Regions from separate parts of the Brevibacillus nitrificans genome, predicted to be linked through region 2. Evidence: predicted binding sites of a transcription regulator. Region 2 holds the regulator's gene; each other region holds the start of a gene.
The links. Region 2 encodes CtsR, which represses protease genes until heat stress. Its sites were predicted from a motif close to ATGGTCAATAAAGGTCAAACA; they were not measured.
Positions count from the first base shown of each region.

Region 1: clpP (ATP-dependent Clp endopeptidase proteolytic subunit ClpP) is a predicted target of CtsR. The motif match lies at 2,178-2,198, and genes of this name have one in related genera.
Region 3: EDM59_RS23860 (ATP-dependent Clp protease ATP-binding subunit) is a predicted target of CtsR. The motif match lies at 2,623-2,643, and genes of this name have one in related genera.

Region 1 covers NZ_RHHU01000028.1:7,494-11,693, reverse strand. The annotation lists gene EDM59_RS29955 (branched-chain amino acid ABC transporter substrate-binding protein) at 1-805, opposite strand, end outside; gene EDM59_RS29950 (copper amine oxidase N-terminal domain-containing protein) at 1,181-1,642, opposite strand; gene EDM59_RS29945 (hypothetical protein) at 1,891-2,106, shown strand; gene clpP (ATP-dependent Clp endopeptidase proteolytic subunit ClpP) at 2,244-2,840, shown strand; gene EDM59_RS29935 (metallophosphoesterase family protein) at 2,894-3,640, opposite strand; gene EDM59_RS29930 (antibiotic biosynthesis monooxygenase) at 3,637-3,963, opposite strand; gene EDM59_RS29925 (H-type small acid-soluble spore protein) at 4,106-4,200, opposite strand, start outside.
Region 2 covers NZ_RHHU01000022.1:59,195-63,394, reverse strand. The annotation lists gene EDM59_RS28840 (MGDG synthase family glycosyltransferase) at 1-801, shown strand, start outside; gene EDM59_RS28835 (HAD family hydrolase) at 846-1,532, shown strand; gene EDM59_RS28830 (CtsR family transcriptional regulator) at 1,699-2,163, shown strand; gene mcsA (protein-arginine kinase activator protein McsA) at 2,193-2,711, shown strand; gene mcsB (protein-arginine kinase McsB) at 2,730-3,806, shown strand; gene EDM59_RS28815 (ATP-dependent Clp protease ATP-binding subunit) at 3,876-4,200, shown strand, end outside.
Region 3 covers NZ_RHHU01000017.1:125,155-129,354, reverse strand. The annotation lists gene EDM59_RS23865 (aminotransferase-like domain-containing protein) at 1-304, shown strand, start outside; gene EDM59_RS23860 (ATP-dependent Clp protease ATP-binding subunit) at 381-2,534, opposite strand; gene EDM59_RS23855 (PadR family transcriptional regulator) at 2,783-3,328, shown strand; gene EDM59_RS23850 (DHH family phosphoesterase) at 3,441-4,200, shown strand, end outside.

The sequences.
Region 1 (4,200 bases), on a different contig from region 2:
CTTTTTCACGCGCTTGCTTCACGATGATCCCTGCATCGGAGTAGTAGCCTCCGAAGTAGACCATCTCTGGGTTTGCCGCAACGATTTGGTTGATCACTGCGCTGTAGTCTTTTTCGCCAGCTGTTACGCCTTCGAAGCCCAGGATTTGAACGCCGTCTTTCTCAAATTGCTTTTTCACTTCTTCAGCCAGACCTTGGCCGTATGCTTGCTTGTCATGCATCAGATAAGCTGTTTTAATATTCAGCTGATTTTTTGCGTAGATTGCTGCTTTGGATCCTTGTTGGTCGTCACGCGCGCAAATGCGGTGTACGATCTTTTTGCCTTGCTCGGTCAGGTCGGAGCCTGTTGCCGATGGAGATACCATTACCAGCTTTTCTTGATCGTATTGAGCAGCTGCCGTAATGGAAGCACCAGTAGTCGCATGTCCAACTACCCCTACTACGTCTGGGTTGGAAATCAGCATTTGTGCTACCGCTACCCCTTGTTTCGGGTCAGCCTGGTCGTCTTGAGCGGATAGCTGCACGTCGAAGCCCAGTTTCTTGAAGGCTTCCGCTTTCTCTTTCAGTGCGTACTCTGCACCAGCTTTTGCCGTGCTGCCATAGTCAGAATATTGGCCCGACATTGGTCCTACGACGCCGATTACCAGCTTTTCCAATGCGCCGCCTGCACTTGCACCGCCGCCGTTGCTTTGCTCCGATGTGCCGCTTTGTTGTGGAGCAGCACTTTGACCTCCACCACAGCCAGCCAAGAGTGAACCCAACGCAAACGTAGCTGCGAGAATTGACAGTGTCTTCTGTTTTTTCATAGCAAACATCCCCCTCTTTATTTACGAACAAACTATGAACTACTACTACATTGTAAAATAAATTAGAAAATTTGCAACTAAAATAACAATTTTTCTATTCCATATGAACGATGATTATATATTTAAATAGAAAAAGCCGCTTCCCGATAAGGAAACGGCTTCATTTGGAAAATACTTTCTATTCTTTGTATTTATGGGAATACGCTTTGCACATCACGTAAATGGCCACTGCCACAAAAACAATGATCATGACTACGCTGGCAATCGTGCTTCCTTGCATATCTGGTGCTCCTCTCCGTTGCACGTGCTTTGCCTCTATTATAGGGAAGCTCAGAGACGACTACAACGGAGGATTCCTCCAGAAACTTTCGTTGACTACGATTTCATTTCGATCGTCAGGCTGTAGGTAAGCTTTTTCGCATCGTAGCTGACTTTTGCTCCCAGCTCCTGGGCAATGAATACGAGCGGAACCAGAACCGCACCCGTCGTTACACGCGGTGCATACGGGACTCTCGTTTCCTTGCCGTTTTTATACGCAAACGTGCTGTTTTGGTACATGCGCAGCGCGTACTTGTTGTCTTTTGCCACCAGAAGCGATTTGCTCATCGTATCCCAAGCTGCCGAACCGCCCAAGGCAATGGCAAGCGTGCTGGAGTTCACGTAAGCCACCCCATTTTCCGTGACGATGTCCTGCGGGAAAGCAAGCTCCTTTCCGTTCAGGTTGACCTTGATTTTTTGCTGTTGGACCGGAGCCGACTGGGCAAAGGCAGCCGTTGCTGCTACACTGCCAGTCAAGAGCGCTGCTGTCAGGAAAAATGCCGAAAGCTTGCGAAGCATGGTAAACACCCCTCAATTGTTAATGAAATAAATTCCAAATTTGTAACTTCGACGACTGTTTTACGGAATCCTTTTTTCTACCACTCTTTTCCTATGCAGAAGAATCTTCATTCATGCCCACACTATGGACAATAACAATCATTTACCCAGTCAAATTTTTCTTGGTAGAAAAAAATATCCCGCGAACAAATGTTTTTGTGCACAAGCTGTGGATAAAACTGTGGATAACTTATAAACGTGAGGTACTTATGGCAGAAGAGCGTTATTTCTTGATTTTCCAGGAAGCAAGCGACGAGGAATGCCTGCTGACCATCCAGCCCTATCAGGACGAGCAGTCCTTGGCGGAAGCCATCAACCAGCTGCAGGCCAAACAAATCGACGAATACACGATCATTCACGGGAAAAAGATGACGGCGAAGCTGCGTCTTGCCGTGGAACTAAGCGAGGCAGAGGACGAAGAATAAATGTTTTCTTTGCTCAATAGGTTTAAGGGTAGGCAAGTTGGCAAACATGGTAGTGAGGGCTTGCAGTTAAGTGTTTGACCTTCATTGACCTTTTGTGTATGATATTCTTACAAAGAGAGGAGGAAGACTAGATGCACATGAATTTGATCCCTACTGTCATTGAACAGACCAACCGCGGTGAACGTGCTTATGATATTTATTCCCGCCTGCTCAAGGACCGCATCATCTTTCTGGGAACCCCCATTAACGATACGGTAGCGAACATTGTGGTGGCCCAGTTGTTGTTCCTTCAGGCAGAAGATCCAGACAAAGATATTTCTCTGTACATCAATAGCCCTGGCGGTTCCATTACAGCCGGTATGGCCATTTACGATACGATGAACTTCATCAAGCCTGCTGTCTCCACGATTTGTATCGGTATGGCAGCTTCGATGGGTGCCTTCTTGCTGGCAGCCGGTGAAAAAGGCAAGCGTTTTGCGCTTCCGAACAGCGAAGTAATGATCCACCAACCTTTGGGTGGCGCGCAAGGTCAAGCGAGCGACATCGAAATCGCTGCAAAACGTATTTTGAAAATGCGTGACCACTTGAATCAAATCCTTGCTGAGCGTACCGGCCAGCCTCTGGAGCGCATTCAGAAGGATACAGATCGCGACAACTTCCTCAGTGCTGCTGATGCAGTTGAATACGGACTGATCGATAAAGTGATCACTTCCGAGCCTTCTTCGAAAAAATAAGCTTTCCGAATGAAAAAACACCCGCCCGAGTGGCTGGGTGTTTTTCTTATAGGTTACGGTATGTAGGCGTATCCCGTACGTATAGCGTAGCTGTAATCAGGTCTGCCCTTTTCTTCTGCAATTCGGCTAGCCTGCTCCCAATCATAGGGAACCATGATTTGCTCCGCCCTCCAGCCATGCGTGGTTCGCCACAATATCGCGTATTTCGCATGTGGAGACAAGGACTCCATCGCGTGGGGATACGGCTCTTCCTCGTAATAAGCGGGAAAACCGACACTGCCCGGATTCATGACAAGCTTGCCATCTGGCAGCTGCACGCTCTTTGGCAGATGCGTATGCCCACAGACAATGACACGTTGGTCGAGGTGCTTGAGCTGCTCCACAACCGCTTGAAGCTCTCTGTTGGCTGCTCCGTTTTCCGTGACCTCCTCCAGCAGATACATATCATCTGAAAAAGGCGTTCCGTGGCAAAAGAGGATGTCTTCGTAGACCCACGTCTTCCGAAACGTACGGATCCATTCCAGGTGCGCATCGGTAAGCAACGGCTTCACTTGCTGAAATGTCAAGGACTCGCTTTGCTCCTCCAACAAAATCCGATCGCAATTTCCCATGATTGAAATGACATTCTGCTTGGCCATGAGTCTCTCTGCCGTCTCCAGAGGACATATCGGCCCAAATAGCACATCTCCCAGGTTTACAATCATATCAATTTCTCTCTTTTCCAGATCAGCCAGTACCGCATCCAGAGCAAATACGTTGCTATGCACGTCTGAGAGGATCGCAATCCCTTTTGCGGTCATGATTCGCTGGCCGCCTTTTTCACAGACTTCACCTCATAGAGAGCAGCTTCCGAACTTACGATATATTCAGGCTTCGGCTTTCCGAGATTCGCTTTGTGTCCAGCGATATGAGCGTCACTCTTCTCCCATTGCTTCCAGTGAGCCTCTGACTCCCAGCGGACGATCACCATGACCTCTTCGTCTCCACGACTGACCTTTTTTACGAGAACGGTCGAGTCAATGAAGCCTTCCTGCTTTTCGACTAGTCCCTCTCCACTGAATCGATCGACTACTTTATCTGCATTTCCTTCTGTTACAACCGTTTTTCGAACCTGTACAAACATGCCAATCCCCTCCCTATGTATCTTCTTACTGAAAAGTATATTTGACCCTATTTTTCATTGTCAAATGACTGCCAGTTGATAGTAGCGAAAAAAACCGAGCGCATGGGATTTTTCTCCACTGAACGCCCGGTTTGTCTACTGGTCACAGATCTCGTTTTTCCTCCAGCTGACCTACTTGTACTCTCAAGCTGCTGGCAGGATTTCGTTCGGTATGGATGCGAGCCGTTTGCGTTGACT
Region 2 (4,200 bases):
TTTGCCAGTTGTATGCTGTCGGTGTTAAAGGGAAGAAATGACTGGAAAGAGCCGATATACACGATTATTACGGACTACACGATTCATCCGTCCTGGATTAATCATCACATTAACTACTATTTCATCGGTCATGAGCAGCTGTACTATTTGGTGGACCTGTATCGACAGGATCATCAAAAATTCATCCCCATGGGTATCCCGATCATGCGCAAGTTTCGATTACCCTTGGACACGGAACAGATCCGAAATAAGCTGAAGCTGAGCCCGGAGCAAAAGAGCATTATTCTCTCAGGCGGTGGCTTGGGGCTAGGCTCCATGGAAAAAGTCCTCGACGGCTTGGAAGAAATCGATCTTCCGATTAAAGCCTTTATTTTGACTGGTACCAATGATAAGCTGTATCGAAAGGTCACAAATCGAACCTATCGTCATGAGGTAGTCCCCCTAAAGTTTGTAAACAACTTTCACGAATATTTGGAGACGGCAGACCTGATCGTAACAAAATCGGGTGGACTGACTTCGGCGGAAGTAATGAGCAAACGGGTTCCGATGATCATCTACAACCCGCTGCCAGGGCAGGAAGAGCGCAACAGCCACTTCCTGTTAAATAACGGTTGCGCAGTCCACGCGAACTTGTCCGAGCAGCTCATTTACTTTATTGAAGAGCTATTGCACAGTCCTTCCAAAGTGGATTACATGAAAAGAATGGCACATAAGATATCGAAGCCGGATGCTGCTCAGCGGATAGCTGAATTCATTCGCGACGATATGAAAATGCTGGAGCAAGACGAGCAGATCCCATGAATCGATGAGCTCGTGCACATGATCAGAAGGATGAGGAGGAAAACATGAGCATCCCCTATGCGGTCCTGTTTGATATGGATGGAACCTTGCTGCAAACCGAAAGGCTCTCGACACCTGCCTTTCAGCGAACGTTCGAGCAGCTACGACAAAACGGTTTGTGGGACGGACCTACGCCAGACAAAAGTGAGCTCATCAATATTTTAGGCATGACGATTGATCAAGTATGGAAAAAACTGCTGCCAGGTGCGAGTGAAGAGGCGATTCAAGCAGCAGATACGTTTTTGATAAAAAATGAAATTCAACTCATTCACGAGAGAGTAACGGATCTGTACCCAGGCGTGTTCGAAACCCTCCGTGATCTGCATGCGAAAGGCGTAGCGCTGTTTATTGCAAGCAATGGGCAGGAGGAGTACATTGATGCTCTTTGTGAAGAGTACGGATTAAAGCCATTTTTGACAGATCTGTATTCGGCAGGGCGTTTCCGTACACGTTCCAAAAACGATCTGGTGGCAAAATTGATTACCGATTATCAGGTGCAAAAAGCGGTTATGGTCGGAGATCGTCACTCGGATGTAGAAGCGGGTACGTCAAATGGACTTTTTACTATCGGCTGCGACTTTGGCTTTGCCAATCCAGGTGAACTGGATGGAGCCGATGTGATCATCACAAAATTCCCCCAAATCCTTGATCATTTGCCAGAACTCGACACCGTCAGGCAAAGTCAAACATAAACCATTCCGATGCGGAGTGGTTTTTTTGTATGGTTTCAAGCGTCCCCATTTTGCCCACAATAGAAAGTGTATTCACCACTTGCAAGCGTCAAGTAAACCCATTATAATTAAAGTCAAAGATAGTCAAAGTCAATAGTCAAACACAACGAGAAGAGGAGGCGATGACTTGCGTAACATCTCTGACATCATTGAACATCACTTGAAAAGCATCATAACGGAGAGTCCCAATGGTTTGATCGAGATTCAGCGTAGTGAGCTAGCCGACCTTTTTCAATGTGTTCCGTCTCAGATCAACTACGTCATCAATACCCGATTTACCGTTCAAAAAGGGTATATTGTGGAAAGCAAGCGTGGCGGCGGTGGATACATCCGTATTCGCAAAGTGCAGATCGTCAGCAAAGCGCGCTTGCAGGAACTTTTGACCGAGGAGCTGATTGGAGAGGCTATCACACAAAGTGTGGGAAATGCTATCGTAGAGCGCTTGTTAGAGGAAGGCTTGGTCAATCTAAGGGAAGCTACCCTGATGAAAATTGCCACTTCCCGATCTGTCTTAACCGTGGATACGGAATTGCGAGATCGTTTGCGGGCAAATATTTTAAAGCAAATGATCGCAGCTATTTTGCTGAAGTAAACGAAACACGTGCTAGGAGGGATGATGTGATGAACTGTGAGGAATGCGGAAAACGACCGGCGACACTTCATCTGACGAAAATCGTCAATGGCGAAAAAACCGAATACCATATTTGTGAGCACTGTGCTCAGGAAAAAGGGGACGTCTTTACCGGCTTTCACAATTTCAGCATCAACAATCTCCTTTCCGGACTTCTAAAATTCGACCCGATGCAAAAAGGCATGAAGGAGTCGACTACAAACAAACCACTCCGGTGTGAAACCTGCGGACTCACCTATGCCCAATTCAGCAAGAGTGGGCGCTTTGGCTGCAGCGATTGCTACACCTTCCTAGGAGATCGACTGGATCCCCTGTTCAGACGGATTCATGGCAATACGCAGCACATCGGAAAAGTGCCGGAGAGAACAGGTGGCAAGCTGAAAATCCGCAAAGAGCTGGAGCAGTTAAAGCAAGCCTTGCAGACGCATGTGGCGAGCGAGGAATTTGAAAAAGCTGCAGAAATGCGGGACCGAATTCGTGCTTTGGAACAAAAGATGGCCCAATCGTAACAAGGGGAGGTTAGCTGGATGTCGCAACAGCAGTTTATGCAGAACCCGTGGAGCAATTGGATGAAAGGGGAAGGACCTGATTCCGATATCGTCATCAGCACACGGTTACGCATCGCCCGTAACCTGCGCCAGCACCCTTTTCCGTTGCTTGCGACTGATTCCCAAGGGGAGGAAGTAGTAAGAAAGGTAACGGAAGTAGCCGAGTCGGATGCCATGCGCAAACGACACCATCTGCAAGTGCTTCAAATGGATCAGGTTAACCCGCTGGAAAAACGGGTACTGGTGGAGAAGCATCTGATCAGTCCGCATCTGGCCGAGGAGTCTCGGAAGGGTGCTGTGCTGCTTAGCACAGATGAGTCCGTCAGCATCATGGTAAATGAAGAGGATCATATTCGGATTCAAGTTCTGTTGCCGGGATTTCGTTTAAACGAAGCCTGGGAAATCGGGACCAAAATAGATGATATTTTCGAGAAGAATTTGAACTACGCTTTTGATGAGACCAGAGGATACTTAACGAGCTGCCCGACAAACGTCGGTACGGGGATTCGCGCCTCCGTCATGCTCCACCTCCCCGCCTTGGTGATGACCCAGCAGATCAGCCGAATTTTACAAGCAATTAATCAAGTTGGTCTGGTGGTACGAGGAATTTATGGGGAAGGCAGCGAAGCTTTAGGAAACCTGTTTCAATTATCCAATCAGGTGACGCTGGGAATGTCGGAGTCTGACATCCTCTCCAACCTGTACGGAGTAGCGAGACAGATTATTGAACAAGAGCGCGTGGCACGAACATACTTACTTGAGCATACCCGTGTATCCCTGGAGGATCGCATTTTCCGTTCGTACGGCATCCTGATGTACGCACGCACGGTGGAATCCAAGGAAGCAGCCCAGCGCCTATCCGATGTTCGTTTAGGTATTGACCTGGGAGTGATTCCAGACGTATCGCCATTAGTGCTAAATGAACTGCTTGTCACGACCCAGCCGGGATTCCTGCAGCAGCACGCCGGTCAAAAGCTAACCCCTGATCAGCGTGATGAACGCAGAGCCCGATTAATACGGGAGCGCATAACGGACAGACAGGAGCACAGCGGCTGATCAAAGCAACAGCAACACGCAACAGTTAACCCATAGAGAATAAACACGGTTACCTTGGAGGTGTACGATATGATGTTTGGACGTTTTACGGAACGAGCACAAAAAGTATTGGCGCTTGCCCTAGAAGAAGCAGTGCGTCTCGGTCACAAAGATATTGGGACAGAGCACGTACTGCTGGGTTTGATTCGGGAAGGTGAAGGGATTGCAGCGAAAGCTCTTCAATCGCTGGGACTTGGTCTCGATAAAATCCAAAGTGAAGTGGAATCGTTGATCGGACGCGGTACGGAGCAGTCCGGCAGTAATTACACGCCAAACTATACACCTCGCGCCAAAAAGGTCATTGAGTTGTCCATGGATGAAGCTCGCAAGCTGGGCCATACGTACGTGGGCACCG
Region 3 (4,200 bases), on a different contig from region 2:
GGCAAGGCTTTTGACAGATTCGCTGATTCGCGAGCAGGCAAGGACGGATGGCCTGTTTCGCTTTCCTATGATGAAGCATCCCGGCATTCATACGCATCTCGTCCTGAATGAGCGGTTATCCGTCCCTCGCCTCGTTCCTGTCCTGAAAAAGCAGTTCATTCTGATCGAATCCATAGACAGGCATTACTTGTCAGACTTTCCCCGCGACAACATCCTCAAGTTAAACGCCTCTACGGTAAAGGAAGAGCGGATCGAGCAGGCAGTCGAGCAGCTGGTCGAAGTGCTGAGCAAAGCTCAGCGGTAAATCCGTTTTCTCTGTGTACGAAAAAAAGAGGATTCGCTTCATCGCGAATCCTCGGTCATGCATCAGCCGCTTGCTATTATTCGGTTCCCTTCGTCACTTTGATTTCACCATCCACGACATCGACGCTGATCCGGGAAATTTGCTCTTCCTCCATCACCAGATCCGCAATGCCGTCCTCGACGTACTGCTGGATGACCCTGCGCAGCGGTCTTGCCCCGAATGTCGGGTGATAGCCTTTGTCCGCCAGCATGGCTTTGGCTTCCGCGGAGATCGTCATTTCCATTCCTTGGTCGCTCAGATTCTCCATGACATCCTGCAGCAAGACATCCACGATCTTCACCAGATCTTCTTTTTGCAGATGGTTGAAGGCGATAATACCGTCAAAGCGGTTGAGGAACTCCGGCCGGAAGTAAGCGCCCAGCGAGTCCAGTACGGACACAGGCTCAGGCGTTTTAGCACCAAAGCCCACGGAAATTTTCCGCTCGCTTACCCCCGCATTGCTCGTCGCAATAATCACTGTGTCTTTGAAAGTGACGGTGCGGCCCTGGCTATCCGTCAAACGACCATCCTCCAGAATTTGCAGGAACATGTTCTGAACGTCAGGATGCGCCTTTTCGATCTCATCCAGCAAGATGATGCTGTACGGATTGCGGCGTACGCGCTCTGTCAGCTGTCCCGCCTCTTCGTGACCGACGTAGCCAGGAGGAGAACCGATCAGTTTGGACACCGAATGCTTCTCCATGTACTCGCTCATGTCCAAGCGGATCATCGAATCGCGCGTACCGAACAGCTCTTCTGCCAATGCTTTGGTCAGCTCGGTCTTCCCTACGCCTGTCGGTCCGACAAACAGGAAGGACGCAATCGGTCTGTGTTTTGGTTTCAGTCCGGCACGGCTGCGGCGAATCGCTTTGCCTACCTGTGTCACGGCTTCGTTTTGACCAATGACTTTGCGTTCCAGATTCTCCACCAGATGCTTCATTTTCGTCTGCTCATCGCTCTGCAGCTTCTTCACAGGAATCCCTGTTTTTTGCTCAATGATTTCCTGGATATCCTCGATGGAAACGACTGCATGGTGCTCGGTACTGTCTTTCGTATCGAGTGCAGCGAGAATTTTCGCTTCTTCATCGCGCAGCTTTGCCGCACGCTCGTAATCTTCCGCTTTCGTGGCATCCTGTTTTTCGACGCCGATGGCTTTCAAGCGTGCTCTCATTTCCTCTGTATCATTCGCAGAGGAGCGCAGATTCAGCTTCGAGCCTGCTTCATCCAGCAAATCGATGGCTTTGTCGGGGAGAAAACGATCCTGGATATAGCGGTGCGAGTATTCCACACACGCCCGCAGTACATCGTCCGGATACGACACCAGGTGATAAGACTCGTATTTCGCACGCAGTCCCTTCAAAATCTCCAATGCTTCTTCCGTTGTAGGCTCTTTGACCATAACCGGCTGGAAACGGCGCTCCAGAGCTGCATCCTTTTCGATGACGCGATATTCTTTGAGCGTGGTTGCCCCGATGACTTGCAGCTCGCCACGTGCCAGAGCCGGCTTCAGGATATTCCCTGCATCCATCGAGCCTTCTGCGGAGCCGGCTCCGACCAAGAGATGCAGCTCATCGATAAACAGAATGACATTTTCACGCTGTGTCAGCTCTGCAATGATCTGTTTCATTTTTTCTTCAAACTGGCCACGAATACCCGTGCCCGCTACGAGAGACGCTACATCTAACGTATAGACGATTTTCCCGCGCAGCTTGGTTGGGACATTTCCCTCAACGATTCGCAGGGCCAGGCCCTCTGCAATAGCAGTCTTACCGACACCGGGCTCCCCGATCAAGACCGGGTTGTTCTTGCCGCGACGGTTCAATATCTCGATGACACGCTCAATCTCGCTATCCCGCCCGATCACCGGATCAATGAGACCAGCACGAGCGGCATCATTCAGATTGCGCCCCATCTTGTCGAGGATTCCTCCACGTCCGCGGTCGCTTGCTGCCGCGTTTGCAGAAGAGGCATTTCCTGCTCCCGGATTCATAGACGATGCTTTCGCAAAGTTTTGCAGGAAATCATCCAGCCCGGAGAAGGAAGAAAAAGGACCAAAATTCATGCCGAGCCCAATCTTGTTTGACATTTTCGCATGACATTCGTTGCACAAATGATACTTTTGCTGCTTCCCTTGAACCTGTATATTCACAAACACATTTGCATTTCGTTGTTGGCATACTTCACACTGCATAAATCTTACCCCCTATACAGCGAATAGTTGTAGTGACAATAGCTTTCTCCCGCTTGATTGCAGGATGCGACGGTCAATCGCCATTGAATGTTTGACCTTTATTGACCTTCGATGTCTTTATTATAATTTGACCTTCTTTGACTTTCAAGAAGAAATGAATAGGAACTTTTTACATGTATTGATTCGCTTCCTATCCCTTCCTATAATAGTCATGAGATGAGATGAGTTAAGTCAGGGGGCATTATCATTTGAATACACTCGCATACGGACTTCTTGGACTAGTTGCTCGAACACCTAGCTCCGGCTATGATCTAATGCTCCAGCTTCAGCCATACTGGCAAGCCAAGCACAGTCAGATTTACCCGCTTCTCGCAAAGCTAGAACAAGAAGGGTACATGCAATTTACCCGCGTCCACCAGACAGATCGGCCAGATAAAAAAGTGTATTCCATAACCGAAAAGGGAGAAATCGCTTTAAAATTATGGCTGGCTGAACCTCCTGCCGAACCGGTTACCCGCGATGAAATGGTATTGAAAGCGTATTGCTTGCAGCTTACTGATGCCAAATCTGCACGAGCCTTGTTCACGAGTCGGATCGAACAATGCAAGGAACATATGCAAATGTATGAGCATGTCATGAACGAGATGGAACAGCAATCAGATGGACATCCAGACGATCCGAACCATCCTTCTTTCAGTGATTACATATTGCTCTCGTGGGGTGTCCGCCGCATGAAGGAAGATGTGAAATGGTGTGAGTGGGTTCTCGAATTGCTGGAGAAACGAAAAGACTAATCGAGCAGACTACAAGAAGCCAACATTCCCATGTGGACTGTTGGTTTTTTTCTCGTTGTGGACATCCTAGTTAAATATGTTCATGAACCTAACCGAGTAAGGGGGTGCCCTGTTGAATCAGCCAAAACTGGTTCACTTCAGCGATAAGGACTTGGATGGGGAGTCTTGTTTCCTCCTCAGCCGCCTCGCCTTTCCTTCCCGAGAGATGGACCTGCGCGGAGTGACACCTTACACCGTCAATCAGGAAGTCCAAAGATTTCTGGAAGAAGAGCTATCCCGCGAAATGGATGTCGTCATTACGGATGTCAGCGTCAACGAAGAGGTAGCCGCGCTCATACAGAAAAAAGTCAAGCAAGGGCATTCCCTTCGATTAATCGATCATCACCCGACTGCATTGCCCTTGGCTGCCAGCTATGATTGGGCAAACGTAATCATCGAGGACTCGGGGAAAAAGACCTCGGCAACCAGTCTCTACTATGCCTATCTGGTCAACCAAGGCCTTCTGGCTCCGTCTGGCGTTCTTAGCGACTATGTCGAGCTGGTACGCTCGTTTGATACGTGGGATTGGGATGCGTCAGGAAATATACGTGCCAATCAGCTGAACCTTTTGTTTTACATGGTCGAGAGAAATGTCTTTGTTCAAGATGTGATCAGCCGTTTACGCGAGGATGGCCCCGATCAGGACCAATTCGTATTCAATGAAGTAGAGTCTGTGCTCATTTACACCGAGGAAAAAAGAATGGATGAGTTCGAACAAAAAAAGCTGAAGCAAATGAAGCATGTGGAGGTAGAAATCGATTTGGCAAAGACGCGGACCTTTCAGGTAGGCGTCGTCTTCCTGGAGCAATATCACTCCACGACAGGGAACTTCC